Nitrobacter winogradskyi Nb-255: one gene and its partner. The protein of the gene in region 2 interacts with the protein of the main gene of each other region in a pairwise test. Links are inferred from orthologs where the notes say so. Each region holds a gene or a part of one and is shown on either strand. Other genes may lie near its edges.

Region 1 (14,737 bases), 1.1 Mb from region 2 along the record:
CACGATCAGGCGCTGATTCCGGTCAAGACACTGGCGTTCGATCGGGCGGTCAATGTCACGCTGGGACTGCCGTTCATCCGTACATCGCCTGATCATGGCACCGCGTTCGACATAGCCGGCACGGGGCGCGCCAGTCCATCGAGTCTGATCGCCGCGCTGCGGCTCGCCGCGCGGATGGCAGGTCCGACGCCTTCGTCATGAGCATGATCGATGACCTTCCGCCGCTGCGCGACGTCATCAAGCGTCACGCTTTGTCGGCGCGAAAATCGTTGGGACAGAATTTTCTGCTCGATCTGAATCTCACATCCAGGATCGCGCGCGCCGCCGGTCCGCTTCAGGATGCGACAGTCGTCGAGATCGGTCCCGGCCCCGGCGGATTGACACGAGCGTTGCTTGCGGTCGGCGCGAAGCATGTTATCGCCATTGAGCGTGACGAACGCGCGCTCGGCGCGCTGGAAGAAATCTCGGATCGCTATCCCGGCCGTCTCACGATCATCAACGCAGATGCGACGGACTTCGATCCGCGGCCCCTGCTCGGCACGACGCGCGCAAAGATCGTCGCCAACCTGCCTTACAACATCGCCACCGCGCTTTTGATCCGATGGCTCAGCATCGAGCCTTGGCCACCCTGGTACGATGTCATGGTGCTGATGTTTCAGCGCGAGGTGGCCGAGCGGATCGTTGCCCGTGAAAACGAAGACGCCTATGGCCGTCTCGGCGTTCTGTCGAACTGGCGGGCCGAGACCAAAATCCTCTTCGACATCTCGCCCGCCGCCTTCGTTCCGCAACCCCAGGTCACGTCTTCCGTGGTGCGGCTGATACCGCGCTACAACCCCGAGCCCTGCGACCGCCGCAGCCTGGAGCAAGTCGCTGCCGCCGCGTTCGGGCATCGCCGGAAAATGCTGCGGCAGAGTCTCAAATCGTTACCCGCCGACCCGGCGTCGCTCGCGGCCGCGGCCGGCATCGATCCCACGCGGCGCGCGGAGACGGTTTCGATATCCGGCTTTGCGGCCATGGCGCGTGAGTTGGCGAGCATCGTTGGAAGCGGCAAAAGACTCTAAGTTTCGAGTTGCCGCTGTAGTTCTCGTACGAAAGCGGTCAATCCGGTCCGGCGTTCGCGCTTGAGCCGCTCAGCCTTCAGGATAGACTGCACCTCGGCGAACGCTTCATCGATATCCCGGTTGATGACGATGTAATCGTATTCGGCCCAGTGGCTCACTTCATGGGCGGCGCGGGCCATTCGTTCACGGATGACATCATCCGAATCCTGGGCGCGGGTATGCAGACGCCGCTCCAGATCCGCGGCGGACGGCGGCAGAATAAAGACGCTGACCACGTCGTCTCGCGCCTTCTCCCGTAGCTGCTGCGTGCCTTGCCAGTCGATATCGAACAGGACATCGCGGCCGGATGACAGCGCCGCATCCACCGGCGCGCGCGGCGTGCCGTAATGATTGTCGAACACATGAGCCCATTCTAGCAGATCGTTCCGCTCGACCATGGCCGCAAAGGTTTTCTCGTCGACGAACGCGTAGTCACGACCATCGACCTCGCCGGGCCGCATCGGTCGGGTGGTCGCGGATACCGACAGGCTCAAGCCTTCGACGCGCTCGATCAGCAGCCGCGACAGCGTGGTCTTGCCGGCGCCGGAAGGCGACGATAGCACGAACATCAGGCCGCGCCGCTCGACTCCATCGAAACCCCGATCGTGAGCAGTCATCGATCACTCCAGATTCTGGACCTGTTCGCGAAACTGTTCGACGACGTTCTTCAGTTCGAGTCCGACATTGGTCAGTTCGAGATCGTTCGACTTCGAGCAGCAGGTGTTCACTTCCCGGTTGAATTCCTGCGCAAGGAAATCAAGCTTCCGTCCGATCGGTCCGCCATTGCCGATCAATTCGCGCGTCTGCGAGACATGCGAGGCAATGCGATCCAATTCCTCGCGGATGTCCGCCTTCGCGGCGATCAGGAGCGCTTCCTGATGGAGTCGATCCTGATCGAAGCGGTCCGACGTGTCGAGTAGCGCGGCGATCTGCTCGGACAGCCGCGCCATTACCGCGCCCGGTCGGCGGCCGGGAGCCGCATCCGCCCTGCTCGCGAGACGTTCGATCTCATCTATCCGCTGCATCAATATACGGCCTAGCTCAGCGCCTTCACGCTCGCGCATATCCGCCAGGCTGCGTAGCGCCTGCTCGAAAGAGTCAGCGGCGGCGAGCTTCACCGCCTGCTCCTCGGCTTCGTCGGGCTCCGGCTCAACGACCTCCAGAACGCCCTTTATCGATAAAAGACCGTCGATGCTCGGCGCGAGCGCGTCGATCTTGTTGCGCAGCTCCTGAGCGGTGTTCAGGAGAGATGCCAGAACGCTCTCATTGATGCGAACGACGGGAGCGGCGTTGCTTCGCTTCACCGTCAGATTGGCATAGACCGTACCGCGTGACAGCACCTGCGTTGCGCGCTTTCGTATCGTTACGTCTATATCATCCCAGCCGGAAGGTAACCGCGTCCGAAGGTCGAACCCCTTGGCGTTTACTGACTTCAACTCCCATTCGAACGCATACGGCCCGCTTGCGCCGTGGCTTCTTGCAAAGCCGGTCATGCTCGACAACGCCATCGCGCGGTTTTTCTCCAAATGCGGGATTCGTCCAAACAGATCGTTACGATGGTGAAGAACGTGTGTGGTTGTGAAATCTATGGATAGAGATTATCGCTTCTGATCAGGTTATAGCGTTTTCGAGCGAAGTGGATACCGGTTCGCGCGAAGAAAACGCGTCAAAACGACGATCCAAAGCTTCTTCTGATCCAATCGGAAACGAAGCTTTAGAATCGAAGCTCAGCCTCTTTGATTAACGCGTTTTCGCGCGAGTGCCACTCCTATGGAAACCATAGCATCATCCCGATCCGGCTGATCGCACTAACCGAAAGTGGGGACGGTTACGGAGGCCGGCCGCGCCCGATCAAAGGATGAGTCAGAATTCCAGGCGGGAAACCTGCCGCGACCTGATTCGATTCCGGCCGGTGAACCAATGTGCAATAGGTTTTGCGACGTCCTATCGGTCCGGCCGGGTTCGGGTCCGCGGAGCGGGTTTGGGGGCAGGCTTCGAGGAAGGTTCGTCCCGTGTCGCGCCGCTCTCCGTTGCGGTTGGCGCGGCCGCAGGCGGCGGGTCATCTATCGGCTCAACCGCATCGTTCTGAATCTGCTTCTCCATGGCCCGCAACCGGGCGACGTTCTTCTGATGCTGTTCGTAGGTCTCGGTGAAGCTGTGACCCCCGCTTCCATCGGCGACAAAGAACAGGTCGCGCGTTCGCGCCGGATTTGCCGCCGCTTCAAGCGAAGCCCGGCCTGGATTCGCGATCGGTCCGGGCGGCAATCCGTCGATCACGTAGGTGTTGTAGGGAGACGCATGCATGATTTCGCTGCGCTTGATCGGCCGTCCCAGCGTTCCCTTGCCTCCGACCAGGCCATAAATGATCGTCGGGTCGGACTGCAGCTTCATTCTCTGTTTCAGGCGGTTGACGAACACCGCCGCGACGCGGCTGCGTTCATCCGCCTTACCGGTTTCCTTTTCAATGATAGAGGCCAGTGTAACGAGCTGCTCAGGTGTTTTGACGGGTACATCCGAGGCACGGCGCTCCCAGATTTCCGCGAGCACGCGCTTCTGCGTCTGCTGCATGCGCTGAATCACCTGGTCCCTGCTGGTGCCTCGCGGGAACTTGTATGTCTCGGGCAGCAACGTACCCTCGCGTGGAATCTCGCGAAGCGTGCCTGAGAAAATCTCGTTCTCGGATATCCGTGCCGCGATCTGTTCGGAGGTCAGGCCCTCGGGAATCGTCATGGGATGCTGGACCACCTTGCCATCGACAATGGTGCCGATGACTTCACGCAGACTGGCGTTCTTCTGGAATGCATACTCTCCGGGCTTCAGATCAGCGCGCGCCTTCAGTGCGAATACGCCTCCGATGAACGCCCAACGATTGCTGTCGATCACACCTTCGCGCTGGAGAATGTCGGCGATGTCGTTCATTCCGGCGCGGGACGGAATGTTGACGATCTTTTCTTCCTGCAGCGGTCCCGGCGCTTCGATCTTCTGCTTGCCATAGACAAGAACGCCGCCGACTCCAAGCATCCCGATCAACAGAACGGTAATGATCGCGTTGCCTGCAACCACCAGCGGGCTTCGCACGCGCGCGGAACGTTTCGGTGGCGGCGGTACCTGTTCGGGTTCAAGCGCGGCGCGTGGACTGCGTGGAGAAATGGGCGGCCTTTCAGTCATCGATGCAACCTGAATCCTGTCGGTTCAATCGGCCGGCGAATTTCCTGCCCCGGCCAACAGCATGCGCCCTTCTTTAGGATTTATCATCGAATGCGGCGAAACGGTGGATTTGCTTCCATCGCACATTAATTAGCGATGCGCCGCATGATAATCGACGCGTTGGTGCCGCCGAACCCGAACGAATTCGACAACGCGACATTGATTTCCCGTTGACGCGCCTTGTGCGGGATAAGATCGATCGCTGTTTCCACCGAAGGACTATCGAGATTGATCGTTGGCGGCGCGACGTTGTCGCGAATCGCAAGGATGCTGAAGATAGCTTCCACGGCGCCCGCCGCACCCAGCAGATGGCCGATGGAAGATTTCGTCGAGGACATCGCTGTCCTTGATGCGGCGTTGCCCAGCAGACGCTCCACGGCCTTCAGTTCGATTTCATCGCCGACCGGCGTCGATGTCCCGTGGGCGTTGATATAGTCGATATCCGATGGCGACACGCCGGCGCGCTTCATGGCTGCGGTCATGCTTCGGAAAGCACCGTCGCCATCCGGGGACGGCGACGTGATGTGGTAGCCGTCTCCCGACAGGCCGTATCCGGTGATCTCGGCATAGATTCGCGCGCCACGCCGACGCGCATGTTCGTACTCCTCCAGCACGACGATGCCCGCGCCTTCTCCCATTACGAAGCCGTCGCGATTGCTGTCGTAAGGACGCGATGCCTTGTGCGGCGTGTCGTTGAAGCTGGTGGAGAGCGTTCGCGCGGCGCAGAAGCCCGCCATGCCGATGCGGCAGATTGGCGATTCCGCGCCTCCGGCCACCATGACGTCCGCGTCGCCGAGCGCGATGAGGCGGCTTGCATCGCCGATCGCATGCGCGCCTGTCGAGCAGGCTGTCACAACAGCATGGTTCGGTCCCTTCAGTCCGTGTTCGATCGACACGTATCCTGAAGCGAGATTGATCAGGCGTCCCGGAATGAAGAATGGCGACACCTTGCGGGCCCCCCTCTCCTTCATGAGGACCGCGGTATCGGCGATGCCCGACAGGCCGCCTATGCCGGAACCGATCAGGGTGCCGGTCGCGCAACGATCCTCCTCGGTTGAAGGATGCCAGTCCGCGTCATCGAGCGCCTGCCTGGCGGCGCTCATCGCGAAGATGATGAAGTCGTCGACCCTTCGCTGGTCCTTCGGCTCCATCCACTGATCGGGATTGAACGTTCCGTCAGCACCGTCGCCGCGGGGGACGATGCAGGCGATTCGGCACGGCATGTCGGTTACGTCGAACGTCTCGATCCGCTTCGCGCCGCTCTTGCCATCGAGAACACGTTTCCAGGTCGTCTCGACCCCGCAGCCAAGCGGCGACACCATGCCAAGTCCGGTGACGACAACGCGCCTCATCTGGAAAACTCCAGCTTCCTTACGGGTCATAAGGAAAAGCCGGTGGGCCGTTCGAAAACGACCCGTCCGGCTTCATCATGACCGCGAGAGGGTGTCAGCTTTTCGCGTTCTTCTCGAGAAACTTGGTCGCATCCCCGACGGTCAGGATCGTCTCCGCCGCGTCGTCGGGAATCTCGCAGCCGAATTCTTCCTCGAAGGCCATCACGAGCTCGACCGTGTCGAGGCTGTCCGCGCCTAGATCGTCAATGAAGCTGGCACTGTCGACGACCTTCTCCGGCTCCACGCCAAGGTGTTCGACCACGATCTTCTTAACCCGCTCGCCAATCTCGCTCATTATCAAACCTCGCGCTTGTTCAATTGGACCCGACCGCAAAACGAGCCATCGTGGATCATTAAACCGGCTAATTCCTGTTGCTATTTGCAGTCGTGTAGGATCTCGGTCTTTTCCGCCTTGTGCAGGTGCGGACCGCAAACGACGCAGCCGCCGCACCGCCAATATACAGGGTTTCAATTTCCTGCAATGGCGTTCTTTGCCCACCCGTTCGTGGTCCGGTTATCACACATCGAAAGCCTTGACCACTAGCCCCGGCAGATGAGCCAAAAGCACCTCAAATCATTGCCATTCCGCCGTTGACATGGATCGTCTGTCCGGTCACGTAGGCCGCTTCGTTCGAACTCAGATAGACCGCCGCCGCGGCGATATCTTCCGGAGTTCCGAGGCGGGCCGCCGGGACCTTCGTCAGAATCGTCTCTCGCTGCTTTTCGTTCAGCGCGTCGGTCATCGCCGTTGCGATGAATCCGGGTGCAATGCAGTTGGCCGTCACCCCGCGCTTTGCATATTCCGCGCCCAGGGTTTTGATCATGCCGATCAGTCCGGCCTTTGATGCGGTGTAGTTTCCCTGCCCCGGATTTCCGGTAACGCCGACCACCGAGGTGATGGCGATGATGCGGCCGAAGCGTTTACGCATCATCAGTTTTGTCGCCGCGCGCGCAAGGCGGAATGTCGCGGTCAGATTGATCCTGATCACGTCGTCCCAATCCTCGTCACGCAGTTGCACAAACAGGTTGTCCCGCGTGACGCCGGCATTGGCGACGAGAATATCGACCTTCCCCATCGCCTTCTCGGCATCCGGCACCAGTGCCTCGACCGCCGCCGTATCCGACAGGTTACAGGGCAGCACATGAACGCGCTCGCCAAGCGTATCCGCCAGTGTCTCCAGCACTTCCCGGCGCGTACCGGAAATCGCGACCGTCGCCCCCTGCGCGTGTAGCGCCTTCGCAATGGCGCCGCCGATGCCGCCGGTCGCGCCTGTCACAAGCGCGGTCCTATCGGTCAAGTCGAACATATCGCCCCCGTTGGAACATCCTAGATCACGATGGTTTTGGATCGAATCGATCCAAAACCATAAACGTGATCGTTTCCATTATTTTAGAGCGGGATGCGGGCGGAAAACCGCTACACACTTTTCCTCATCCCGCTCTAGGCCAAAACGAAAATCACCACCCACGTCCGGTTTGCCGCAAGGAAACGCCGCTCGTCAATAACCCTGCCTCATTTTCCGGCCGCGGCGGTCGCCTCCCCGCAGGATTAAAGAGCGCACCCGCGGGAGCCGGCGTGGTGTAGATTCATCGTCAATTCAGTCCGCAAGCTCCTACCACCCTTAACCACATCCGGCCGGTCTGCTTCCATCGCTTGCATGGAAGGTAATCGCGATGTGTGCCCTTGAAGATCTTTTCCTGATTCTCTGCCTCCTGAGTGTCTTCTTGCTTGCTTTGTATGGCGTGCGCGGGTGGTTGCTGCTCATCAACAAGGAGGCGGAGAGCGCTTGTCCGCGATGCGGCATGGCCATGACGATGGACAAATCCGTTGCGGTCGCAAGACTGGTCCGCCGCTGCCCGCATTGCGAGACGGAAGCCGACCCGCTCCAGGCGTCGGCGAGCGGCTGGATCAAAAGCTCGCTGAAGCCGCCCGAGTGATTGCATCGAATCGAATGGTGCATTGCAAGGTCGCGCGGCCTTGAGCCGCTCTCGATCTCAGCGCGCTGCGAGGATCGCATCCCTGGCGGCGGCGATGTCGCCGGGACCGCCGACCGCGACGCCGGCCGCGTCCTTCACGATGCGCTTTAAGAGGCCGGTGAGCACCTTGCCCGCGCCGACCTCCAGAAAATGCGTGACACCCTGGGCGGCCATATAGGCCACGCTTTCGCGCCAGCGCACCGTGCCGGTGACCTGCTTCACCAGAAGTTTCCGGATCGCGTCGGGATCGCTGACCGGAGCGGCGATGACATTCGCGACCACCGGCGCTACCGGCTTGTTGATCGTGACCCTGGCGAGAGCTTCCGCCATGGTATCCGCCGCCGGTTGCATCAGCCTGCAATGAAACGGCGCCGATACAGCCAGCAGCATCGCGCGCCTTGCGCCTTTAGCCTTCGCGATCTCGACGGCCCGATCGACCGCGGCTTTGTCGCCGGACACGACAATCTGTCCGCCGCCATTGTCATTCGCGGCCTCGCAGACCTGACCCTGCGCGGCTTCGTCGGCGACGGCGACGGCGACCTCATAATCAAGACCCAACAGCGCCGCCATCGCGCCGTCGCCGACCGGAACAGCCTTTTGCATTGCGAGACCGCGCGTTCGCAGCAGCCGCGCCGTATCCGCGATGCTCAGGCTTCCAGCGGCCGCGAGCGCGGAATATTCTCCCAGCGAATGTCCGGCCACGAAGGCGGCGTCCCGCGCCACGGATAATCCCGCCTCGGCTTCGAGCACGCGGAGAGCGGCGATGGAAACGGCCATCAAGGCCGGCTGGGTATTCTCGGTCAACTGCAGGGTTTCAGCCGGCCCGTCCCAGATGATGGCTGTCAGCTTTTCCCCGAGGGCGGCATCCACTTCGGCAAAAACGGCCTTGGCAACCGGAAAGGCGTCGGCCAGCGCCTTGCCCATGCCGACTGTCTGGGAGCCTTGCCCCGGAAAGGTGAATGCCGCTGTCATGCGCTCGCCCCTTGAAACCCCGGCCGGAGAGACACCGCGAGCCGGATGATGTCAAGGCATTGGATGCGCAAGGCTCTTCACAGGGCTTTCGTTCGCGCAGCGCCCGTCCGCACCTGATTGTTCGGGCCGCAAAAGCCCTCCGGCGGCTTGTCCCTTGCAAGCGGCCCGAAAATCCGTATAACCCGCGCCATCCGCAGATCCCGGCCGGGAGCTGAACGGACGGTCTCAGCAATTTCACCTGTCAGGCGATATTGATGCGGCAGGGCTCATCAGCCCGTCGTCCCGTGCTTCCGCCTTCTGAGCTTATCCCGAGTCCTTTCCAAGGTCTCGAAGGGCTTGCCGCCGGGGTCCGCGCCAACTGAGGAAAGGACACCCATGCCTCTCTATGAGCATGTTTTTCTCGCGCGCCAGGACGCGAGTTCCCAGCAGGTCGAGGAATTGACCACCCAGATCACCGGCGTGATCACGGGACTGGGGGGCAAGGTCACCAAGACCGAGAACTGGGGCGTACGTTCGCTCACCTATCGCATGAAAAAGAACCGCAAGGCGCATTTCGTGCTGCTCAACATCGATGGACCCGCCACCATCGTCAATGAGATCGAGCGTCAGGAACGCATTCATGAAGACGTCATCCGCTATCTCACCGTGCGAGTGGACGAACATGAGGACGGTCCGTCCGCGATGATGCGCAAAGCCGATCGCGACCGTGAGCGCGACGATCGCGGTGGTGGTTTCCGCGGTGACCGCGGCCCGCGCAGACCGCGCGAGGAACCCGCCGCAGTGGTTGAGGAGTAAGAATCATGGCTGATGCCGGTGCACGCCGTCCCTTTTTCCGCCGCCGCAAGACCTGCCCGTTCACGGGCGCGAATGCGCCGAAGATCGACTACAAGGATTCCAAGCTGCTGATGCGTTACGTCTCCGAGCGCGGCAAGATCGTGCCGAGCCGCATCACTGCCGTCTCCGCGAAGAAGCAGCGCGAACTCGCCCGCGCGGTCAAGCGTGCGCGCTTCCTCGGCCTGCTTCCCTACGTTATCCGGTAACTCCGGGACTGGCGGCGGTGTTCGCGCTGCCGCCGGTCATCTTTCATAAATCATAAGGCTTTCGGATCATCCGTCGGCCGATGGTTGGGGCTCGAATGAGACCCCTAACCGCTCGAAGGGAGCGGGACAGCTGATGACTATGAACCTTCCCGTTGCAATCGCGGCCGGTTGTGCGTCCGCGCTGATGTTCGCCTCGATCATTTCAGGCGCGCTGATCTCGGTGCTGTTGTTCTATCTGGCGCCTCTGCCGTTGATGGTCGCGGCAATGGGATGGGGGCCCGCCTGCGCCGCGATCGGCGGCGCTTTCGCCGCCGTCAGCCTTGGCGCCCTGTTCGGTGCGTCCTATTCCGCCGCTTTCGTGCTGACAGTGGCGCTGCCGGCATGGTGGCTTGGGCATCTGGTGTTGCTCGGCCGCCCGGCCGGCATGGATGCGCCGCCGCAACGAGCCGAGCAGGCAACCAGCCAGGGGACCGATGCAGCGCTGGCCGCTCCGCCTCCGGTCGACTGGTATCCGCTCGGACGCGTCCTGGTCTGGATCGCCGGCTTCGCCGCGCTGACCACGACCGCCGCACTTCTCACGCTCGGTTCCGACGCATCGGCGATTACGGATGCCTTGCGGCGTGGTCTGGTTCGCATCGCCAAGGTACAGGATGGAGCGTCCGGCGACCGCGCCTCGGAGGTCGTCGATGCGTTCGTGGCCATCGCCCCCGCCGCTGCCGCGACCATCGCGATGGCGACACTCACGCTCAATATGTGGCTTGCGGCCAAGGTCACGGCCGCCTCCGGCCGGCTGCGGCGTCCCTGGCCCGACGTGAGAACAACGACACTCCCGCCGATGGCGCTGGTTGCGACGATGATCGCGCTGGCGCTGAGCTTCGTCGGCGGACTGCCCGCGATGCTGGCCCAGATCATTACCGCGTGCCTGATGATGACGTATGCGCTGGCGGGTTTCGCCGTGCTGCACACGATCACGCTGACGATGCGGAACCGCGGGCTATGGCTCGGCTCGGTCTATGCCATCGTGCTGATGTTCGTATGGCCCGTCATCACGGTCGTCGGTATCGGCATCGCAGACGCGGTTTTCGGGTTTCGCCAACGTTACCTGCAACGTCACACGCCTCCGCCGCTCACACCGAAATCTTGAACTCAATATAGTTGCTCAACCGAACAAGAGGATCGAACATGGAAATCATTCTGCTGGAACGCGTGGCCAAGCTCGGGCAGATGGGCGAGGTCGTGAAGGTCAAGGACGGTTTCGCCCGCAACTTCCTTCTCCGCCGCGGCAAGGCCCTGCGCGCGACCGCCGAGAACCGGGCGAAATACGACGGCATGAAGGCCGAGCTTGAAGCCAACAACATCAAGGCCAAGGGCGAAGCCGCCACGGTGGCCGAGAAGATCAACGGGCGCGACATCGTCGTCATCCGCCAGGCTTCCGAAACCGGTCAGCTATTCGGTTCGGTCACGGTTCGCGACATCGTTGCGGCATTGGCCGCCGACGGCATTATCGTCAGCCGCCCCCAGGTCTGGCTCGATGCGCCGATCAAGACGATTGGTCAGCAGAAGCTGACGGTCGCGGTTCATCCGGAAGTCGAGGCCGAAATCACGGTCACGGTCGCCCGCAGCGTCGACGAGGCCGAGCGCATCCAGCGCGGCGAGGACATCAGCACCCGCCGGGAGGATCGTGACGCCGCCGCGGAAGCGATCGCCGCCGCCGGTGAATTCTTCGATCCGGACGCTCAACACGACGACGAGCCGGCTGCCGAGGACGACCAAAACGCCGAGGAGAAGTAAGGGCTCGGGATGAAGCACTTTGCGATTCGAACCGCTGTTGCTTTCGAGCCAGCCGCTGTGGGGCGGTTTTAGAGTGTTTTCAAGCGAAGTGGATACCGGTTCGCGTGAAGAAAACGCGTCAAAACAACAATATAGAGCCGCGAAAAGGCTCTAGGCTGAACCGTTTGTTGAATATATGATCCGGAGCAATCCTGATCCGAGATCATCGTGATCTGGAGCGCCGGGGTACCGCGCACGACAAAACGGCCGGCACATTACGTGCCGGCCGTTTTGTTTATTCACCGGAGAGCTTGTTAGCGCGTTTTCTTCATGCGATCGGCGTCCATCCTCGGGTCAAGCCCGAGGACATGGTTCGCTCGAAAACGCGATAGCTCACACCTTTAGCGGCTCCTCCGACGTAAGCCCTCCGCCGCCCGGCTTGGGCTTGCGCGGTGGCGTACGCTTGCGAGCGCCCGGAAGATTCTCGGGCTTCGGCGTGACCGGCCCTTCGATAAACTCGAAGCCGATCTTCTCGAGATCGACGCCCGCGACCGCCTCATCCTTGACTAGAACGACGCGAACGTGGCCGCCACCCTTGAGCTTACCGAATAGCACCTCGTCTGCGAGCGGCTTCTTGATGTGCTCCTGGATCACCCGCGCCATCGGCCGGGCCCCCATTTGCTCATCGTAGCCGTGCTGGACCAGCCAGGCCTTGGCCGTATCAGAAAGCTCAATCGTCACATAACGATCCGCAAGCTGAGCCTCGAGCTGCAACACGAACTTCTCGACCACCATGCCGATGACATCCGTATTGAGGTGACCGAACGACACGACGGCATCAAGTCGGTTACGGAACTCAGGCGAAAACTGGCGATTGATCGCCTCGCGATCGTCCCCTTCCCGCTTGTTGCGCGTGAAGCCGAACGCAGCCTTAGCCATGTCCGAGGCGCCCGCATTGGTTGTCATGATCAGGATCACGTTACGGAAGTTGACCTGCTTGCCGTGGTGATCGGTGAGCCGGCCGTGATCCATGATCTGCAACAGCACATTATATACATCCGGGTGCGCCTTCTCGATCTCATCGAGCAGCACCACAGAATGCGGATGCTGATCGACGCCGTCAGTCAGCAGGCCGCCCTGATCAAAGCCGACATAGCCCGGAGGCGCACCGATCAGCCGTGAAACGGTGTGCCGTTCCATGTATTCGGACATGTCGAAGCGCAGCAGTTCGACGCCGAGCGCCTCCGCAAGCTGTTTGGCGACCTCCGTCTTGCCGACGCCGGTCGGGCCGGAGAACAGGTAGGAACCGATCGGCTTCTCCGGTTCGCGCAAGCCGGCGCGCGCCAGCTTGATCGACGCCGTAAGAGCCTCGATCGCACGATCCTGTCCGAACACGACGCGCTTGAGAGTCTGCTCAAGGTGCTTGAGAACCTCAGCATCGTCCTTCGACATGCTCTTGGGCGGGATCCGGGCCATGGCCGCGATCGTGGTCTCGATTTCCTTGATCCCTATCGTTTTCTTCCGCTTGTTCTCGGTCACCAGCATCTGGGCCGCGCCGGATTCGTCGATCACGTCGATCGCCTTATCGGGCAACTTGCGGTCGTGAATATACCGGGACGACAACTGCACGGCCGCCTCGATCGCGTCGTTGGTGTACTTCAGCTTGTGGTAGTCCTCGAAATACGGCTTGAGGCCCTTGAGGATGGCGATGGCATCCTCGACCGACGGCTCATTGACGTCGATCTTCTGGAACCGGCGCACCAGCGCGCGATCCTTCTCGAAGTGCTGCCGGTATTCCTTGTAGGTGGTCGAACCCATGCAGCGGATCGTTCCCGACGCCAATGCGGGCTTGAGCAGATTCGAAGCATCCATCGCGCCGCCGGAGGTCGCTCCCGCGCCGATCACCGTGTGGATCTCGTCGATGAAGAGAACCGCGTTCGGGTGGGCTTCGAGTTCCTTGAGCACCTGCTTCAACCGCTCCTCGAAGTCGCCGCGATAGCGTGTGCCCGCCAGCAGCGTTCCCATGTCGAGCGAGAATATGGTCGCGGCCGCCAGCACCTCGGGAACTTCACTGTCGACGATGCGCTTCGCCAATCCTTCCGCGATCGCGGTCTTTCCGACGCCGGCGTCGCCGACAAAGAGCGGGTTGTTCTTTTGCCTGCGGCACAGCACCTGGATCGCGCGGTTGATCTCGGTATTTCTTCCGACCACCGGATCGATCTTGCCGTCCCGCGCCTTCTTGTTCAGGTTGACGCAATAGGTCTCGAGCGCGTCGCCCTTCTTCTTGGCGTCGTCGCCGCTCTTGGTTTCGGTCTCTTCGTCGACGCCGCGCACCGGCCTCGCTTCGGAAACGCCGGGGCGTTTGGCGATGCCATGACTGATGTAATTCACCGCGTCGTAGCGCGTCATGTCCTGCTCCTGCAGGAAGTAGGCGGCATGGCTCTCGCGCTCCGCGAAAATCGCGATCAGCACGTTGGCGCCAGTCACCTCCTCGCGGCCGGACGACTGCACATGAATCACAGCCCGCTGGATCACGCGCTGGAAACCGGCTGTCGGTTTGGCGTCGTCAGCGGCTTCCGCCGTGACCAGATTCTCGAATTCGGTCTCGAGATAATTCACGAGGCTGCCGCGCAGCTTGTCGAGATCGACGCTGCAAGCCCGCATGACCGCTGCCGCGTCCGAATCGTCGACCAGCGACAGCAAGAGGTGTTCGAGCGTGGCGTATTGGTGATGACGCTCGTTGGCGATCGCGAGCGCCCGATGCAGGGATTGTTCCAGGCTTTGAGAAAAAGTTGGCATTGCGCGTCCTCTAGGGTCTCTTGGCCATCATGATCGCCATCGCCCCGTCAGGCAACAACAACCTTATGTCAACAATATAGTAGTACAATTTCCCGAGGAAAAGGGTCCGTCTTCCGCCAACAAAATAGCGTGGGCGGACTCTCGCCGCCAGACGCGCATAGCGCCTATGCTCAACCGAGCCGAGCGCGGATTGACCTCGCGAATCCGGGCAACGGCGAAATATCCGTTCCGGCTTTTTCCGAATCGATGCGGCTATTTTTTTTCCATCACGCATTGCAGCGGATGCTGGTGCTTGCGCGCGAAATCCATCACCTGCGTGACCTTGGTCTCTGCGACCTCGTAGGTGAACACGCCGCATTCGCCGATGCCATGATGATGAACGTGCAGCATGATCTGGGTGGCGGCCTCCAGGTCCTTTTGAAAGAACTTCTCAAGGACGTGAACGACGAACTCCATCGGAGTGTAGTCGTCATTCAATATG
Region 2 (14,893 bases):
ACAAGGCTTCAGTCGACGACATGCTGGAAGCCGCCATCGAGGCCGGCGCTGACGATGTGGTGTCGGACGAGGGCGGTCACGAAATCTATGCCTCGCAGGATACCTTCCGTGACGTCGCCAAGGCGCTCGAAAGCACGTTCGGCGAGGCGCGCAAGGTGGCGTTGATCTGGAAGCCGCAGAATACGATCGCCGTCGACGACAACACCGGTGAGAAGCTGCTCAAGCTCATCGATCTTCTCAACGAACATGACGACGTCCAGAACGTCTACGCCAATTTCGAGGTCTCCGACGCGCTGATCGCGAAGCTGGGCGGCTGACCCGCTTCTCGCCCCGCAGGCGAGGCAAACTGCAAGATCGCGGAACGCATTTCTCCTTCATTCATGATGCGCGTAGGATCGCGCGATTTTTTCTTGACGTGATCCGGCTGAAGGATCATGTCAGCGAAGCGGGATGCTGCGGCCTTGGTCGCACGCCCATCACGGGAACATCATACAAATGCCAAGCGACAGTCCAGGTACCTTGCAAGGTACCTCGCCACATACTTCGCCGACAGCGGCGCCGGTCTGAAAGCTTGATGAAGCTCGCCAGGCCTGCCGTTGCCGGCAGACCACGAAGGTGAGCTATGACGGATACCCACACCGCCACAACGGACGGCGATCTCGATGTGTTCGCGCTGGCCTCGCGCCTGAGCGGCGGCCATGTCGCCGATAACGTCGAAATTCTCAACCAGCTCGAACCGCAGGACGCCGCGGCGGTTCTGGTGCTCCTGCCGGTCGATATTTCGATCGAGATTCTCGACAAGCCGGAGCTGAATTTCGGCCCCGAGATCGTTGTGGCGCTGCCGCGGCAGACGGCGACCATCCTGCTGGCCGGCATGTCCGCCGACATGGCCGCCGACATTGTTCAGCAACTCGAGGAGCCGGCCCGCACCGAGTTGATGCAGGCTCTCGACGAGCCGACACGCACGACCATCGAGGGCCTGCTCGCCTATCCGGAAAACACCGCGGGCGCGATGATGACCACCGAATTCGTCACCGTGCCCGCGAACTGGACGGCGGAGCGCACCTTGCAGCACATCCGCCAGGTCGAGCGGACCCGCGAGACCGTCTACGCCATCTATGTGCTGGACGCCTTCACCCGCCGCCTGGTCGGCGCGGTGTCGCTGCGGCGGCTGATCTCCGGCGAGCCTTCGGCGCGGATCGCCGAGCTTGCGCGCTCTCCGATCACGACCTCCCCCCTGACGGATCGCGAAGAGGTGGCCCGGCTGATCTCGCGTCACGACATGCTGGCGGTGCCTGTCGTGGACAAGGCGGGGCATGTCCTCGGCATCGTCACGGTCGACGATATCATCGACGCCATCATCGAGGAAAACACCGAGGACGCCCAGAAATTCGGCGGCATGGCCGCGACCGACCAGCCCTATCTGCAGATCGGGCTGCCGGGCATGATCCGCAAGCGCGGCGGCTGGCTTTGCGTGCTGTTTCTCGGCGAGCTGTTGACCGCGAGCGCCATGCAGCACTTCGAGGGCGAACTGGAGAAGGCCATCGTGCTGACGCTGTTCATCCCGCTGATCATGAGCTCCGGCGGCAACTCCGGCTCGCAGGCGACCTCGCTCCTGATCCGCGCGCTGGCGTTGCGCGAGGTCAAGCTCGGCGACTGGTGGCGCGTGGCGCTGCTGGAATTGCCGACGGGACTGATCCTCGGCGCCATGCTCGGCGTGATCGGGCTGGTCCGCGTGGTGGCCTGGCAGAAGTTCGGCATCTATGACTATGGCGAGCACTGGATGCTGATCGGGCTGACCGTCGCGGCCGCGCTGATCGGCGTCGTGGTGTTCGGCTCGGTGGCGGGATCGATGCTCCCGTTCATGCTGCAAAGGGCCGGCTTCGACCCCGCGAGCGCGTCAGCGCCGCTGGTGGCCACGCTGGTCGACGTTACCGGGCTGATGATCTACTTCAGCGTCGCGCTGCTGATCCTGAGCGGGACATTACTGTAGTCAGTCCAGTATCCGCCCTCGGGCGCAAGCCCGAGGACATGCTTCGCTTGGAAACGCTCTCGCTCATTGTTCCGCGACGCCCCGCGCGATCTCTTTCGCGGCCCTGGTGCTCACGCCGCCGATCGTCGGTTTATCCTTGCCGCATGCGAACGATGGCGCCGCGTCCGCAAGCGCACGCGCCGCTTCATTGGCGTTCGGGTTCGCTCCCGCATCGACCGCGCCCATGACGCAGGCGGTATCCGGCGCGATCCGGATCACGGCCAATACCTGGTCGCCGGCAACCGGCAGATACTGCTTCTGGAACTTCATCCTGACGATCGCGGCATAAGGCTCGAACTCATTGTCTGTGCCTGATCCGCGCCAGTTGACGGTCAGTCCGGCGGACCATGCTTCCACCGCCCAGATGGTCTTTTGCGGCTGACCTGCCTTCGGCCAGCGAAAACCGATCCGTAGCCGGGTCCCGAGGGAATTGACCAGCACCTGCGCGCCGCCGACGCCGGGACATGTCTTGAGCTGATCCTCCGCGTCCTCAGGCTCGTTGCCGATCGGAGCGAAGGTGCAGTCCTTGTTGGCGATGGACGTGAACCGGTTTTGCGCCGCGTTTGCTGGACTGGCCGAAACGGCGAGGCTGGCGATCGTCGTCATGACGAAAAGGGCGACCGTGATCCGCATGGCGCTGGAAACTCCCTTCTGTCCGGGTCTCGGCGCGGATGCGCCGCCCTCTTGATAATTGTCCCGGCCATCCCGTCTCCTGGATCACGATGGTTTTGGATCGAATCGATCTAGGACCCTGAACGTGATCGGTTCCAATATTTTGAGACGCGGGATGCGGACGGAAAACCGCACCACACTTTTCCTCATTCCGCTCTAGCGGATTCCTGTTCAGCCGAACAGGAGATCAATCGGATGAGCGGAAGGCGGCTACGGTTTTGTCGTTACCGGAACCGGCAAGGTTCGACAAACCACGGCGCTTCGCTCCGAAAACGCTATAACATAAGGCATGATCTCCTCACCGATTCGCATTCTGGGCATCGATCCCGGTCTTCGTCGCACCGGCTGGGGCGTGCTCGAGATTGACGGCAATCGCCTGATGTTCGTGGGCTGCGGTTCGGTCGAGACGCGCGAGCACATGGCGCTGGCGAGCCGGCTGCTGGCGATCCATGCCGGACTCGGCGCGGTACTCGACCAATTTCGTCCCAGCGAGGCCGCGATCGAGCAGACCTTCGTCAACAAGGACGGCGTGGCCACGCTGAAGCTCGGGCAGGCGCGTGGCGTCGCCATGCTGGCGCCGGCGCTGTTCGGCATCGCGGTGGCGGAGTATGCGCCCAACCAAGTGAAGAAGACCGTGGTTGGCGCGGGCCATGCCGACAAGGCTCAGATCCAGGCGATGCTGAAAATCCTGCTGCCGAAAGCCGATCCGAAAAGCGCCGACGCGGCCGACGCGCTTGCCATCGCCATCACCCACGCGCATCACCGCAAGAGCGCGGCGCTCGCGGCGCGGATGAAGGCTGTGGGATGAGCGGGAGAGGCGAGAAAGCCATTTCATGATAGGCAAGCTCAAGGGCGTCATCGACTCCTATGGCGAGGATTACGTGATCCTCGATGTCGGCGGCGTCGGCTATCAGGTGCATTGCGCCTCGCGCACGCTGCAGGCGCTGCCGTCGCCGGGCCAGGCCGCGGTATTGTCGATCGAGACCTATGTGCGCGAGGATCAGATCAAGCTGTTCGGCTTTCGCACCGACCATGAGCGTGAATGGTTTCGTCTGCTGCAGACGGTGCAGGGCGTCGGGGCGCGGGTGGCGCTGGCGGTGCTCGGCACATTGTCCCCCGCGGATCTCGCGAGCGCCATCGCCCTGCGCGACAAGGCGTCGGTGGCGCGCACTCCGGGCATCGGCCCGAAAGTGGCCGAGCGCATCGTCACCGAACTGAAGGACAAAGCGCCGTCCTTCGCCAACGTCGATCCGACGGTGGTCCATCTCGCGGGCGACCTCGATGATCAGCGCGCTCCGCGTCCGGTGCGGGATGCGATTTCGGCGCTGGTCAATCTCGGCTACGGTCAGCCGCAGGCGACCGCGGCGATCGCGGCCGCCTCGCGCGGCGCGGGCGAAAACGCGGAGACCGCGCAACTGATCCGGCTTGGCTTGAAGGAGTTGTCGAAGTGACTGAGGCGTCCCGCATCGTCGCGCCCGAGCGCCACGCCGACGATGTGGGCGACACCGCGCTGCGGCCGCAGAAGTTGTCCGAGTTCATTGGTCAGCGCCAGGCCCGCGCCAACCTGCAGATATTCATCGACGCGGCTCGAAAACGAGAAGAGGCGCTCGATCACGTGCTGTTCGTCGGTCCCCCCGGTCTGGGGAAAACCACGCTGGCGCAGATCGTCGCGCGCGAACTCGGCGTCGGCTTTCGCGCGACCTCGGGGCCGGTGATCGCCAAGGCCGGCGATCTGGCGGCGCTGCTCACCAACCTGGAGGAGCGCGACGTTCTGTTCATCGATGAAATTCATCGTCTGTCGCCGGCGGTGGAGGAAGTGCTCTATCCGGCGATGGAGGATTTCCAGCTCGACCTCATCATCGGCGAGGGTCCGGCGGCGCGTTCGGTGAAGATCGAGCTGGCGAAGTTCACGCTGGTCGGCGCCACCACGCGCGCCGGCCTTCTCACCAATCCGCTGCGCGACCGCTTCGGGATTCCGGTGCGGCTGAACTTCTATACCGAGGATGAGCTGGAGAAGATCGTCAGCCGCGGCGCGCGGGTTCTCAATGTCGGCATGACGCCCGACGGCGCCAACGAGATTGCCCGCCGCGCGCGGGGCACGCCACGGATCGCCGGCCGGCTGTTGCGCCGGGTGCGCGACTTCGCCGAGGCCGCCGATGCGGCGGCGATCGATCGCGCGGTCGCCGATCACGCGCTCGGCGCGCTCGAGGTCGATGCGGCGGGGCTCGACGCCATGGATCGCCGCTACCTCACCACCATCGCGCTGAGCTACGGCGGCGGGCCGGTGGGTGTGGAAACCATGGCGGCGGCGTTGTCGGAGCCGCGCGACGCGATCGAGGACATCATCGAGCCGTATCTGATCCAGTGCGGCTATCTGCAGCGCACCCCGCGCGGACGGTTGCTCACCTCGCACGCCTTCCGCCATCTCGGTCTGACCGAGCCCTCGCGCGATCCGGCGCAGTCCGGGTTGTTCGGGCAGGACGAAGATCGATGAATGCGCCACCTCCGACCGGCCATCTTGACGGTGCGATCCGCGACGGCAGGCATCACATGCAGATTCGCGTCTACTACGAGGACACGGACTTTTCGGGGCTGGTCTATCACGCCAGCTATCTGCGTTTCATGGAGCGCGGGCGCAGCAACTATCTGCGGCTGCTCGGCGCCGACCAGCGCGCGCTGTTCGCGGAGACCGAAAGCGAAGCGCCGGGCTTTGCCTTCGTGGTGCGTTCGATGCATCTCGATTTCCTGAAACCTGCTCACATGGACGACATTCTCGACATCGTCACGCGGCCGCTGGAGGTTCGCGGAGCCTCGATCACGCTGCATCAGGAGGTGAAGCGCGGTGACACGTTGTTGCTGGATGCGAGGGTGAGGGTGGCGTTCATATCCGACGGGCGGGCGAAGCCGATACCGAGGCCGCTGCGCATCGCGATGAAAGCGGATCAGGTCTGAGCGACGGTTATCACCTGACGAACCATGGTCTCGGGCTCGATCGCGCGTTCATGGGATTTGCCGGTGGCTTGCGGCTTCGCGGCGCCGGATTTCAACCGGCTGCTTGCACCGAAGCAGGACGAAACGAGTGGTGTTTCCCCCGTGCTCATGTAAAAACTATTCACATGAGTTGGCGCAAGGACCATCGCCGCCCGGAGCGGGGCTATCATCACGGCAATCTGAAAGAGGCCCTGCTGCAGGCGGCGCTCGGCCTGATCGCCGAGAAAGGCGCGGCGGGTTTCACCTTCGCCGATGCGGCGCGTTCGGCGGGCGTCAGTCCGGCGGCGCCGTACCGGCACTTTCGCGACCGTGATGAACTGCTGGCCAGCATCGCGCAACGTGGTTTCGAGCAGTTCGAAGCGGTGCTGACCAGGGCCTGGGATGACGGCCGCCCGGATACCGTCACTGCGTTCGAGCGCGTCGGCCGCGCCTATCTCGCTTTCGCGCGCGATGAGCCAGCCTACTACTCGGCGATGTTCGAATCCGGGCTGCCGACCGATGTCAATCCGATGCTGTCGGCCGCCAGCGAGCGCGCCTTCAGCGTCATTCGCGCTGCGGCGGAACGACTGGCCGCGCTGACACCGCCGGGCGCCGCGCGACCGCCGGCCCTGATGATGGCGTTGCACATCTGGTCGATGTCGCACGGCATCGCTTCCCTGTTTGGCCGCGGCGACGCGGCGCGCCGCAAGATGCCGATGTCCGCCGAAGATCTGCTCGAAGCCGGCGTGCTGATTTACTTGCGCGGACTCGGTTTTCCGACCGACCGCCGGTCGCCAGAGGATTCGAACCCTCCGGCCGGGCGGCCGCGCGGGCCTTGGGATCAAAAGTCCGCGACCTGATCGATCGACTCAGCGGTAGGTCGTCCGTGACCGGGTTCATCCCGCGCCGCCGGCGCGCGGCCAGCAGCCTCTGATTGTTGGTTTTTTCTTTGCGCGCCTGTGGTGAGACGTTCTTAAATGTGATGAGGCATCACAATAGGGAACCGCGCCCCCTGTAACATCAGATATTTTCGGACAAAGTCGCGCTTGACAAAAGCCTCAGGTCGCCTACCTATGTAAATGTTATTTACATTCACGCGGCGCGACGCCGTTCATGGAGAAGGCCCATGGCCCACACCGCTGACTACGATCGCTGGAATGGTCCCAACACCGCGCGGGGCCAAGGCCAGTATCCGTCTTCCCGTTTCACGGATGCTCCCTGGCATCCCTTCCGCATTGTTCTGATCGTGCTCGGCTTCATGGTGTGGTGGCCGATTGGTGTCGCGATTCTTCTCTACACACTATGGAGCAGAAAAATGGGCTGCTGGAACGCCGATCGAATGCAATACAAGATGGACCGGATGCGCCATAATATGGAGCGCTGCGGTTTTGGCTTCCGCGGCTTCAACGCGCCATCCAGCGGCAACCGCGCCTTCGACGAATATCGCATGGAGACGCTCCGTCGGCTTGAAGATGAGCAGAAAGAGTTCAAGAACTTTCTCGAGCGCCTTCGTCACGCCAAGGATAAGGAAGAGTTCGATGCGTTCATGGCGCAGCATCGCACCCAGCCGACGCCGCCGAACGACAGGCCGCAAGAAAGGCCGCAAGACCAGTAGCTCCTCATTATCCTCGGAAAACACTCCGACCCGAGGGCCGGCCCCTTTACTGTCCGGCTCCCGTCATCGATCCGAAAGCCCGCCTGTCCGACAGGCGGGCTTTCTTCATCTGTGCCTGCGGGGTACGGCCGCGGTGAGCAACGATTGAAACCCAGAGCAATTTCAAAGCCGCGGTTCTTCTTTGGTAACCTGGTCTTAACTATGATTAGCGTCTGGTTACAGCGTTCAGGATGCGCTGCTAGCCCTCGTTTTGACACGTTGGCAGGGGATGCAAGCTCCGGCTTTGGACGGGCCCCCCAAGTGACTCAACCGGCTTTTGCGTGGCGCCTGCACGCCGCGTGCGCTTCGTGGCCGCGAAACCGGCGGCGGAGATCATGCCCCGCGTCGATCGAGGATACCTTGCGTTGAGAGGAAACTGCTCATGAATCCGGCCGACGTGGCGCAGTCAGCCTTGCCCCTGGCCTCAGCCGACGTGTCGCTGATCACGCTTTTTTTCCATGCTCACTGGATCGTGAAAGCGGTCATGCTCGGCTTGCTGGCCTGCTCGGTGTGGGTGTGGGCAATCGCGATCGACAAGACGTTTCTTTATGCCCGCACCAAGCGCGCGATGGACCGCTTCGAGCAGGCTTTCTGGTCGGGGGAGTCGATCGAGGACCTGTACCGGGCGTTGTCGGCCAAGCCGACGCAGTCGATGGCGGCGTGTTTCGTCGCGGCGATGCGCGAATGGAAACGGTCTTTCGAAAGTCAGGCGCGTTCGATCGCCGGGCTTCAGATGCGGATCGAGAAAGTGATGAATGTTTCCATCGCGCGAGAGGTCGAGCGGCTGGAGCGGCGGTTGCTGGTGCTGGCGACGGTGGGCTCGGCCGGTCCTTTCGTGGGCCTGTTCGGCACCGTGTGGGGCATCATGTCGAGCTTCCAGTCGATTGCCGCATCGAAGAACACCTCGCTCGCGGTGGTGGCGCCGGGCATCGCCGAAGCGCTGTTCGCAACGGCGATCGGCCTTATCGCCGCCATCCCCGCGACTATTTTCTACAATAAGTTCACGGCGGAAGTGAATCGTCAGGCCCAGCGCCTCGAGGGTTTCGCCGACGAGTTTTCCGCGATCCTCTCACGTCAGATCGACGAGCGGGCGTGAGGTCGAGCGGCATGGTAGCGGGCGGTCCATCATGGCTATGAATTCGGCAGCTCCTTCCTCCGGCGGGGGCGGAAGGCGGGGACGGCGGCGGTCACAGCCGATGGCCGAGATCAACGTCACGCCGATGGTCGACGTCATGCTGGTGCTTCTGATCATCTTCATGGTGTCGGCGCCGCTTCTGACGGTCGGCGTGCCGCTCGATCTGCCGCAGACCCAGGCCAAGAGCCTGGAGCAGGACAAGACACCGTTGCAGTTGTCGGTTGATGCCCAGGGACGGATTTTCATCAACGACACCGAAGTGACGATGGAGGAACTGATTCCGAAATTGACGGCGATCACCGATGCGCGCGGCGGTCTCGATGAGCGCATCTTCATGCGTGCCGACAAGAAGGCGGATTACGGCACGGTGGCGCGGGTGATGGGCCGGCTGTCGGGCGCCGGCTTCAAGCGTCTGGCGCTGGTCACCGAAGTGGAGCAGGGATCTTAAGGTTGAGGGTCAAGGTCGATAAGACATTGGCGGCGTCGGTTGCCCTGCACGTCCTCGTGATCGGGTGGGGGCTGGTGTCGTTTTCGTCGAAGGCTTTCGAATCGGTGCCGGAGGAATCCCTGCCGGTCGACATCATCTCCGCCGATCAGCTCACCCACGTCACGGCCGGCATGAAGACCGGCAAGAAGGAAAATCCAAAGCCCCTGGTGGAGAAGGTCGCCGAGCCCACGCCGCCGCCGGAGGACACCGTCGGCAAGATTGACGAAAAGAAGCCGCCGGTCGTGACCGACGTCGCGCCCAAAGAACAACCGAAACCTGATGACAAGGCCGCCGCCGAGGCCGCAGCGGCGGCGAAGGCCGAGGCGGCAGAGGCAAAGGCCAAGGCGGATGCGAAAGCCCAAGCAGAGGCCGCAGCCAAGGCAGAGGCCGCGAAGGCTCAGGCGGAAGCGGTAGCTGAGGCAAAGGCTCAGGCTGAGGCCAGGGCGAAGGCCGAAGCGCAGGCAAAGGCAAAAGCCGAGGCAAGGGCAAGGGCAAAAGCGGAGGCCAAGGCGAAAGCGGACGCCAAGGCCAAAGCCGAGGCTAAGGCAAAGGCTGAAGCCGATGCGAAAGCCCAGGCGGAGGCGAAGAGGGCCGAGCGCGTGTTCGACCGATCAAAGATAGCGGCGCTGCTCGACAAGCGCGATCCCAGCCGTCATTCTGTCGCCGGCGACACGCTGAATGCGAACGCCGCGCTGGGATTGGCCCACGGCAAGGCTGCGGATAATTCCGCGACCTGGGGTTCGATGTTCAAGTCCCAGGTCGAGCGTTGCTGGAAGAAACCCTATGGCGGGCTTGAAGCCCAGATGACCGAGGCGATCTTCAGCATCAAGCTGAAGCGCGACGGCACGCTCGAGGCCACGCCGACGGCTATCAGCAACCCGACAACGCCATACTTCCGCGTCTATCAGGAGAGCGCGTTGCGCGCGATCATTGAATGCCAGCCCTATAAGCTGCCCGCGGCTTATTTCGATGAATGGAAGTTTTTCGAACCCGTATTCACGGAACGAAAATTATAAGCGCGCCGCGACGAACGTGGCGGAAAAGAAAAAGTCTGACCGATGATTGAGAGAAATGGATTGCAGAGAATGCCGTTCCGCCTGAACCGCCGACACATGATTTCCGGGATGGCATCGGCTGCCGTGTTGCTGGGCAGCCGGCAGGCCCTCGGCCAGGCGCGGGTCCAGATCACCGAAGGCAACGTCGCGCCGCTTCCGATCGCCATTCCGAACTTTGTGGGAGGCACACCGTCGGATAACGAGGTCGGCGCCGGCGTCGCCAAGGTCATCACCAACAACCTCAAGCGTAGCGGATTGTTCGCGCCGATCGACCAGGCCGCGTACATCGAGAAGATCACCAACATCGACGTGCCGCCGCAGTTCGCCAACTGGAAAACCATCAACGCGCAGGCGCTGGTGACCGGACGCATGACGCGTCAGGGAGACGGGCGGCTCAAGGCCGAGTTTCGCCTGTGGGATGTCGCCACCGGGCAGCAGCTCGCCGGCCAGCAGTATTTTACGTCGCCGGAGTACTGGCGGCGCATTGCGCACATCATCTCGGATCAGATTTACGAACGTCTGACCGGCGAGAAAGGCTATTTCGACAGCCGCGTGGTGTTCGTCGACGAGAGCGGGTCGTCGCAGCGTCGCGTCAAGCGCCTGGCTTTGATGGATCAGGACGGCGCCAACGTGCGCTACCTCACGCGCGGCGCGGACCTCGTGATCACGCCGCGTTTTTCTCCGTCGACCCAGGAAGTCACCTACATGGAGTTTGGGCAGGGCGATCCTCGGGTCTATCTCTTCAACATCGAAACCGGACAGCGCGAAATCGTCGGCAATTTTCCCGGCATGTCGTTCTCGCCGCGATTTGCGCCGGATGGCCAACGCATCATCATGAGTCTGCAGCAGGGGGGGAACTCGAACCTGTTCGTGATGGATCTGCGTTCGAAGTCGACGACACGTCTGACCGACACGCCGGCGATCGACACTTCGCCCTCCTATTCGCCGGACGGCGCTCGAATCTGTTTCGAGTCGGATCGCGGCGGCAAGCCGCAGATTTATGTGATGGGCGCGACCGGCGGCGGGGCGCAACGCATCTCGTTCGGAGAGGGTTCCTATTCGACGCCGGTCTGGTCGCCCCGAGGTGATTACATCGCCTTCACCAAACAGGGCGGCGGCCAGTTTTCCATCGGCATCATCAAGCCGGACGGTTCCGGCGAACGCATCCTGACGTCGGGATTTCACAACGAGGGTCCGACCTTCGCGCCCAATGGCCGCGTCCTGATGTTCTTCCGCGATCCCGGCGGCGGTGGCGGACCATCGCTCTATACGATCGATGTCTCCGGCCGCAACGAATTGAAAGTTCCCACGCCCGGTTTCGCCTCCGATCCGGCATGGTCGCCGCTGCTCTCCTAGAGTCATGATCCCGACCCGAAGGGCCGCACCAGCGCAAAGTGGAAACCTGCTTTCGGGAAAGATCATGCTCAAGCATTCAACGTAGTTGAAACAGAATCTGGAGCATGATCCGATCAAGTTGAATCGGACCATGCTCTGGAAATGGTTGTCTGGTCGCATTTTCCCGCGGCGAACCGGTATCCACTTCGCCGGAAAATGCTTTAGGCTGGGCCTTTCGCGATGGCTGGGCTTCGCAAGCACCCGCATGATTCCCATCCTCGAACCGGCCCGACATCATTCAAACGTGATCGGATAACCCGCTGATTCTCGCGAAAAATCCCACTTTCGACAATCGGTGCAACGTCTCGCTAACGATGTTCGCTCAGAAAGGCTTCATGAGCGGCCGGTAACACTGTGCGCGCCATAAAAGGATGCGCGCGCAGCCGATGCAATTGGTCGACCACCATCGCGATACCGATACGATGTCGCCAGCGATATATGCGGCGCTCGTGGGGTCGCTCTTCCAGAACCCCGCGCCGATGTTCGCTGGCGCAGCCTGCGCTGCGATTGCCGCGGTCATGACCGCATTGAAAACCGGCAACCATCTGTTGTGGCCCTGCGCGTTGCTTCTGGTTCTGATTGGCCTGCTCCGCAGTTTCGACATGGCGAAATACAAGAATCGCCGTTCGGATCTGACCGTAAGCGAAGCTGGGCGGTGGGAGGCTCGCTATCAGATCGGAGCGGTGCTCTACGCAACCGCCCTTGGCGCCTGGTGCGCCATCGCGCTTTTGATGACCGACGACGCCGTCGCGCACATGATCTGCATTTCGGTCACCACGGGATATGTGGCGGCCGGCGCCGGCCGGGCCTACGGGCTGCCATGGATTTTCCACTTGCAGATTCTGCTGACCTGCGGGCCGATGGCCGGGGCGATGGCGCTGCGAGGCGACCCTTATTACTTCGGGATGGCGCTTCTCACCGTGCTGTACTTCCTTGGTCTGGAGAGGATCACGACCAGGTTGCAGCAGATTTTTCTCCGCGCCTTGATCGCGCGCGAACGCGAAGCCGCGCTCGCCGGCCAGTTCGACACCGCGCTGAACAACATGCCTCATGGCCTGTGCATGTTCGGCGCTGACGGCCGGCTGGGCGTGATGAATTATCGTTTCAACGAAATGATGCATCTGGCCGACGATTTCGTGCATCGCGGCGTCGGCGCGGTGGATGTGATTGCCGCATGCGTGACCGCCGGAACGATGTCACCCGAAAACGGGAGGGCGATTGTCTCGGAGATCGAGAATTCACAGGCCGGCGCCATCGTGACCGCCGATGTGGATCTTGAACGCGGCCGGGCGCTGTCGTGGACGTTCCAGCCGATGGCCGGCGGAGGTACGGTTATCCTTGTCGAGGACATCACGGAACGACGCAAGGCGGAAGCCAAGATCAATCATCTCGCTCGCTTCGATTCCTTGACGGAACTGCCCAACAGGCTCAGCTTTCGTGACGAAATAGAACGCCTGCTGGCATCCTTGAACGGGGAGTCGCGGCTTTCCGCGCTGCTGTTCATCGATCTCGATCAGTTCAAGCAGATCAACGATACGCTCGGTCATCCCTGCGGCGACCGCCTGTTGTGCATGGTCGCCGACCGGCTGAGGGGAATGCTGCGTCCTGAGGATTTCGTCGCCCGGTTCGGCGGCGACGAGTTCGTGGTGTTTCAGCAGAATATCCGGTCGCCGGAGGAGGCGTCCGCGCTCGCCCGCCGTATCGTCGAGCGGCTCGCGGAGCGATACGAGGTCGATCGCCACCTTGTCGAGATCGGGGCGAGCATCGGTATCGCGCTGACATCGCCCGGCATCACCGCTGATAACCTTCTGAAGCACGCGGACATGGCGCTCTACCGTGCCAAGGCGGACGGCCGTGGAACGTTCTGCTTCTTCCGCGGCGAGATGGCCGAAACGGTCGAATCGCGCCGCGTCCTCGAACTCGATCTGCGCAAGGCGCTGGCCAGGGAAGAGTTCGAGCTGTTCTATCAGCCGCTGGTTCATCTGAAGTCGGGGCGGATCACCACCTGCGAGGCGCTGCTGCGGTGGAATCATCCGACGCGCGGGATGGTTTCACCGATGGACATCATTCCGGTGGCGGAGGAGATGGGGCTTATCCTCGATCTCGGCCGCTGGATTCTGCGCAAGGCCTGCATGGAATGCATGAGGTGGCCGGAGGCCGTCAGCGTCGCCGTCAACTTCTCCTCGCAGCAGTTCCATCAGCGCGACATCCTGAGCGAAGTCCGCTATGCGCTTGAGGTTTCCGGGCTTCCAGCGCACCGCCTGGAAATCGAGATTACGGAGTCGTCGTTGCTGCGCAACACGGAGTGGACGCACGACGCGCTGAGGCAGTTGCACTCGGCGGGCGTGAAGATTTCACTCGACGACTTCGGTACGGGATATTCAAGCCTCAGCTACCTGCACAATTTCCCGCTTCAGAAAGTCAAGATCGATCGCTCGTTTCTGGAGGGGATCGATACCGACCGGCCCCTGATGCTGCTGCGTGGCGTGGCTCGGTTGAGCGCCGATCTCGGGATGGCCGTGGTCGTCGAAGGCATCGAAACCACCGAGCAGCTTGAACTCGTCAGCCTCGACGGCACCGTGACGGAAGCGCAAGGCTACCTGTTCAGCCGCCCGGTGTCCGGGGTCCGCATCCGTGAGTTGCTCGATGCCTCTCATGGGCGTTATCTGCATGATAACAATGTGAAGGCCGTGCGGTCGATCGCCTAGAGCCATTCCGCTCTGATTGAATCAGAGGCGGGGCTTTATGATATTGTTTTGACGCGTTTTCTTTACGCGAACCGGTATCCGCCGCGCTCGAAAACACTCTAGAGTCTGATTCAACTGCGTTGAAGCAGACTCGTCGCTTATCTTTCTGTTTGAGCATGATCTTTTCCGAAAACCGGTTTTCCACTCTTCGGGATCATGCTCCAGAAATCCAGCCTCCACGTTTATCTTCGGGATAGAGTTCCTCTAATTTCAAAAGCGGGAAAGGGGCTTGTGGCGCCGGGCCATGAAAGAATATGAGGATACGGGTTAACACTAATGCTTTGTTAGCTTTTCAAATGGTTAACGAAGCGTTAACCTTTGGTCGCCGGCTGGAACTCAGGCGGCTCGGGGGGTGCTCCAATGAGTCCGGCTCCACAGACAATCGCCAAGCAGACAATCGTCAAGCCTGTCGAACGAGGCATCGAGCTTCTTGATCGGATCGATTATCGTTTGGTGGAGACGCCGGCAGACAAGGATATCATCTATCGCCTTCGATATCGCGCTTATCTGAATGAAGGCGCGATCGAGAGTAACAGTGATCGCAGAATTTCCGATCGCTTCGACGATATGCCGAACTCCTGGATTTTCGGCGCCTATCTGGATGGAACGCTTGCCAGTTCCATTCGTCTCAGCATCTCATCGCCGCAGCATCCGCTTACCCCGTCGGTGGATGTGTTTAACGATTTCCTGCAGTCGAAGGTGGATCGGGGCAAGGTGATGGTCGACCCGACCCGCTTTGTCGCCGA

Evidence for each region.
Region 1: the proteins of ybgC (region 2) and NWI_RS08795 interact in binary tests that used the Escherichia coli proteins (3 or more experiments, as listed by UniProt). The link is inferred for Nitrobacter winogradskyi Nb-255 from one-to-one orthologs.

The regions. Positions count from the first base shown.
Region 1 is NC_007406.1:1,834,878-1,849,614, forward strand. What follows is about bases 4,374-7,217. They hold NWI_RS08795 (acyl carrier protein), read right to left. Parts: upstream 5,994-7,217; coding sequence 5,754-5,993; downstream 4,374-5,753. Other genes in these bases: fabF (beta-ketoacyl-ACP synthase II), read right to left, coding at 4,394-5,659; fabG (3-oxoacyl-[acyl-carrier-protein] reductase), read right to left, coding at 6,268-7,005. In the rest of the region: 4-hydroxythreonine-4-phosphate dehydrogenase PdxA, read left to right, coding at 1-201; 16S rRNA (adenine(1518)-N(6)/adenine(1519)-N(6))-dimethyltransferase RsmA, read left to right, coding at 198-1,061; gmk (guanylate kinase), read right to left, coding at 1,058-1,717; NWI_RS08780 (YicC/YloC family endoribonuclease), read right to left, coding at 1,721-2,608; endolytic transglycosylase MltG, read right to left, coding at 3,045-4,268; NWI_RS08805 (hypothetical protein), read left to right, coding at 7,424-7,636; fabD (ACP S-malonyltransferase), read right to left, coding at 7,694-8,647; rpsF (30S ribosomal protein S6), read left to right, coding at 9,023-9,442; rpsR (30S ribosomal protein S18), read left to right, coding at 9,448-9,687; NWI_RS08825 (DUF2232 domain-containing protein), read left to right, coding at 9,821-10,831; rplI (50S ribosomal protein L9), read left to right, coding at 10,870-11,478; ATP-dependent Clp protease ATP-binding subunit ClpA, read right to left, coding at 11,851-14,256; ATP-dependent Clp protease adapter ClpS, read right to left, coding at 14,509-14,737. UniProt on the Escherichia coli protein: Carrier of the growing fatty acid chain in fatty acid biosynthesis.
Region 2 is NC_007406.1:2,949,536-2,964,428, reverse strand. What follows is about bases 3,926-6,925. They hold ybgC (tol-pal system-associated acyl-CoA thioesterase), read left to right. Parts: upstream 3,926-5,194; coding sequence 5,195-5,656; downstream 5,657-6,925. Other genes in these bases: NWI_RS14140 (DUF2852 domain-containing protein), read left to right, coding at 6,801-6,925; NWI_RS14145 (TetR/AcrR family transcriptional regulator), read left to right, coding at 5,821-6,534; ruvB (Holliday junction branch migration DNA helicase RuvB), read left to right, coding at 4,152-5,198; ruvA (Holliday junction branch migration protein RuvA), read left to right, coding at 3,926-4,155. In the rest of the region: NWI_RS14180 (YebC/PmpR family DNA-binding transcriptional regulator), read left to right, coding at 1-317; mgtE (magnesium transporter), read left to right, coding at 623-1,993; NWI_RS14170 (hypothetical protein), read right to left, coding at 2,057-2,665; crossover junction endodeoxyribonuclease RuvC, read left to right, coding at 2,994-3,512; more of ruvA, read left to right, coding at 3,538-3,925; more of NWI_RS14140, read left to right, coding at 6,926-7,289; protein TolQ, read left to right, coding at 7,711-8,424; protein TolR, read left to right, coding at 8,456-8,911; cell envelope integrity protein TolA, read left to right, coding at 8,914-9,966; Tol-Pal system beta propeller repeat protein TolB, read left to right, coding at 10,036-11,361; NWI_RS14110 (putative bifunctional diguanylate cyclase/phosphodiesterase), read left to right, coding at 11,787-14,108; NWI_RS14105 (N-acyl amino acid synthase FeeM domain-containing protein), read left to right, coding at 14,508-14,893.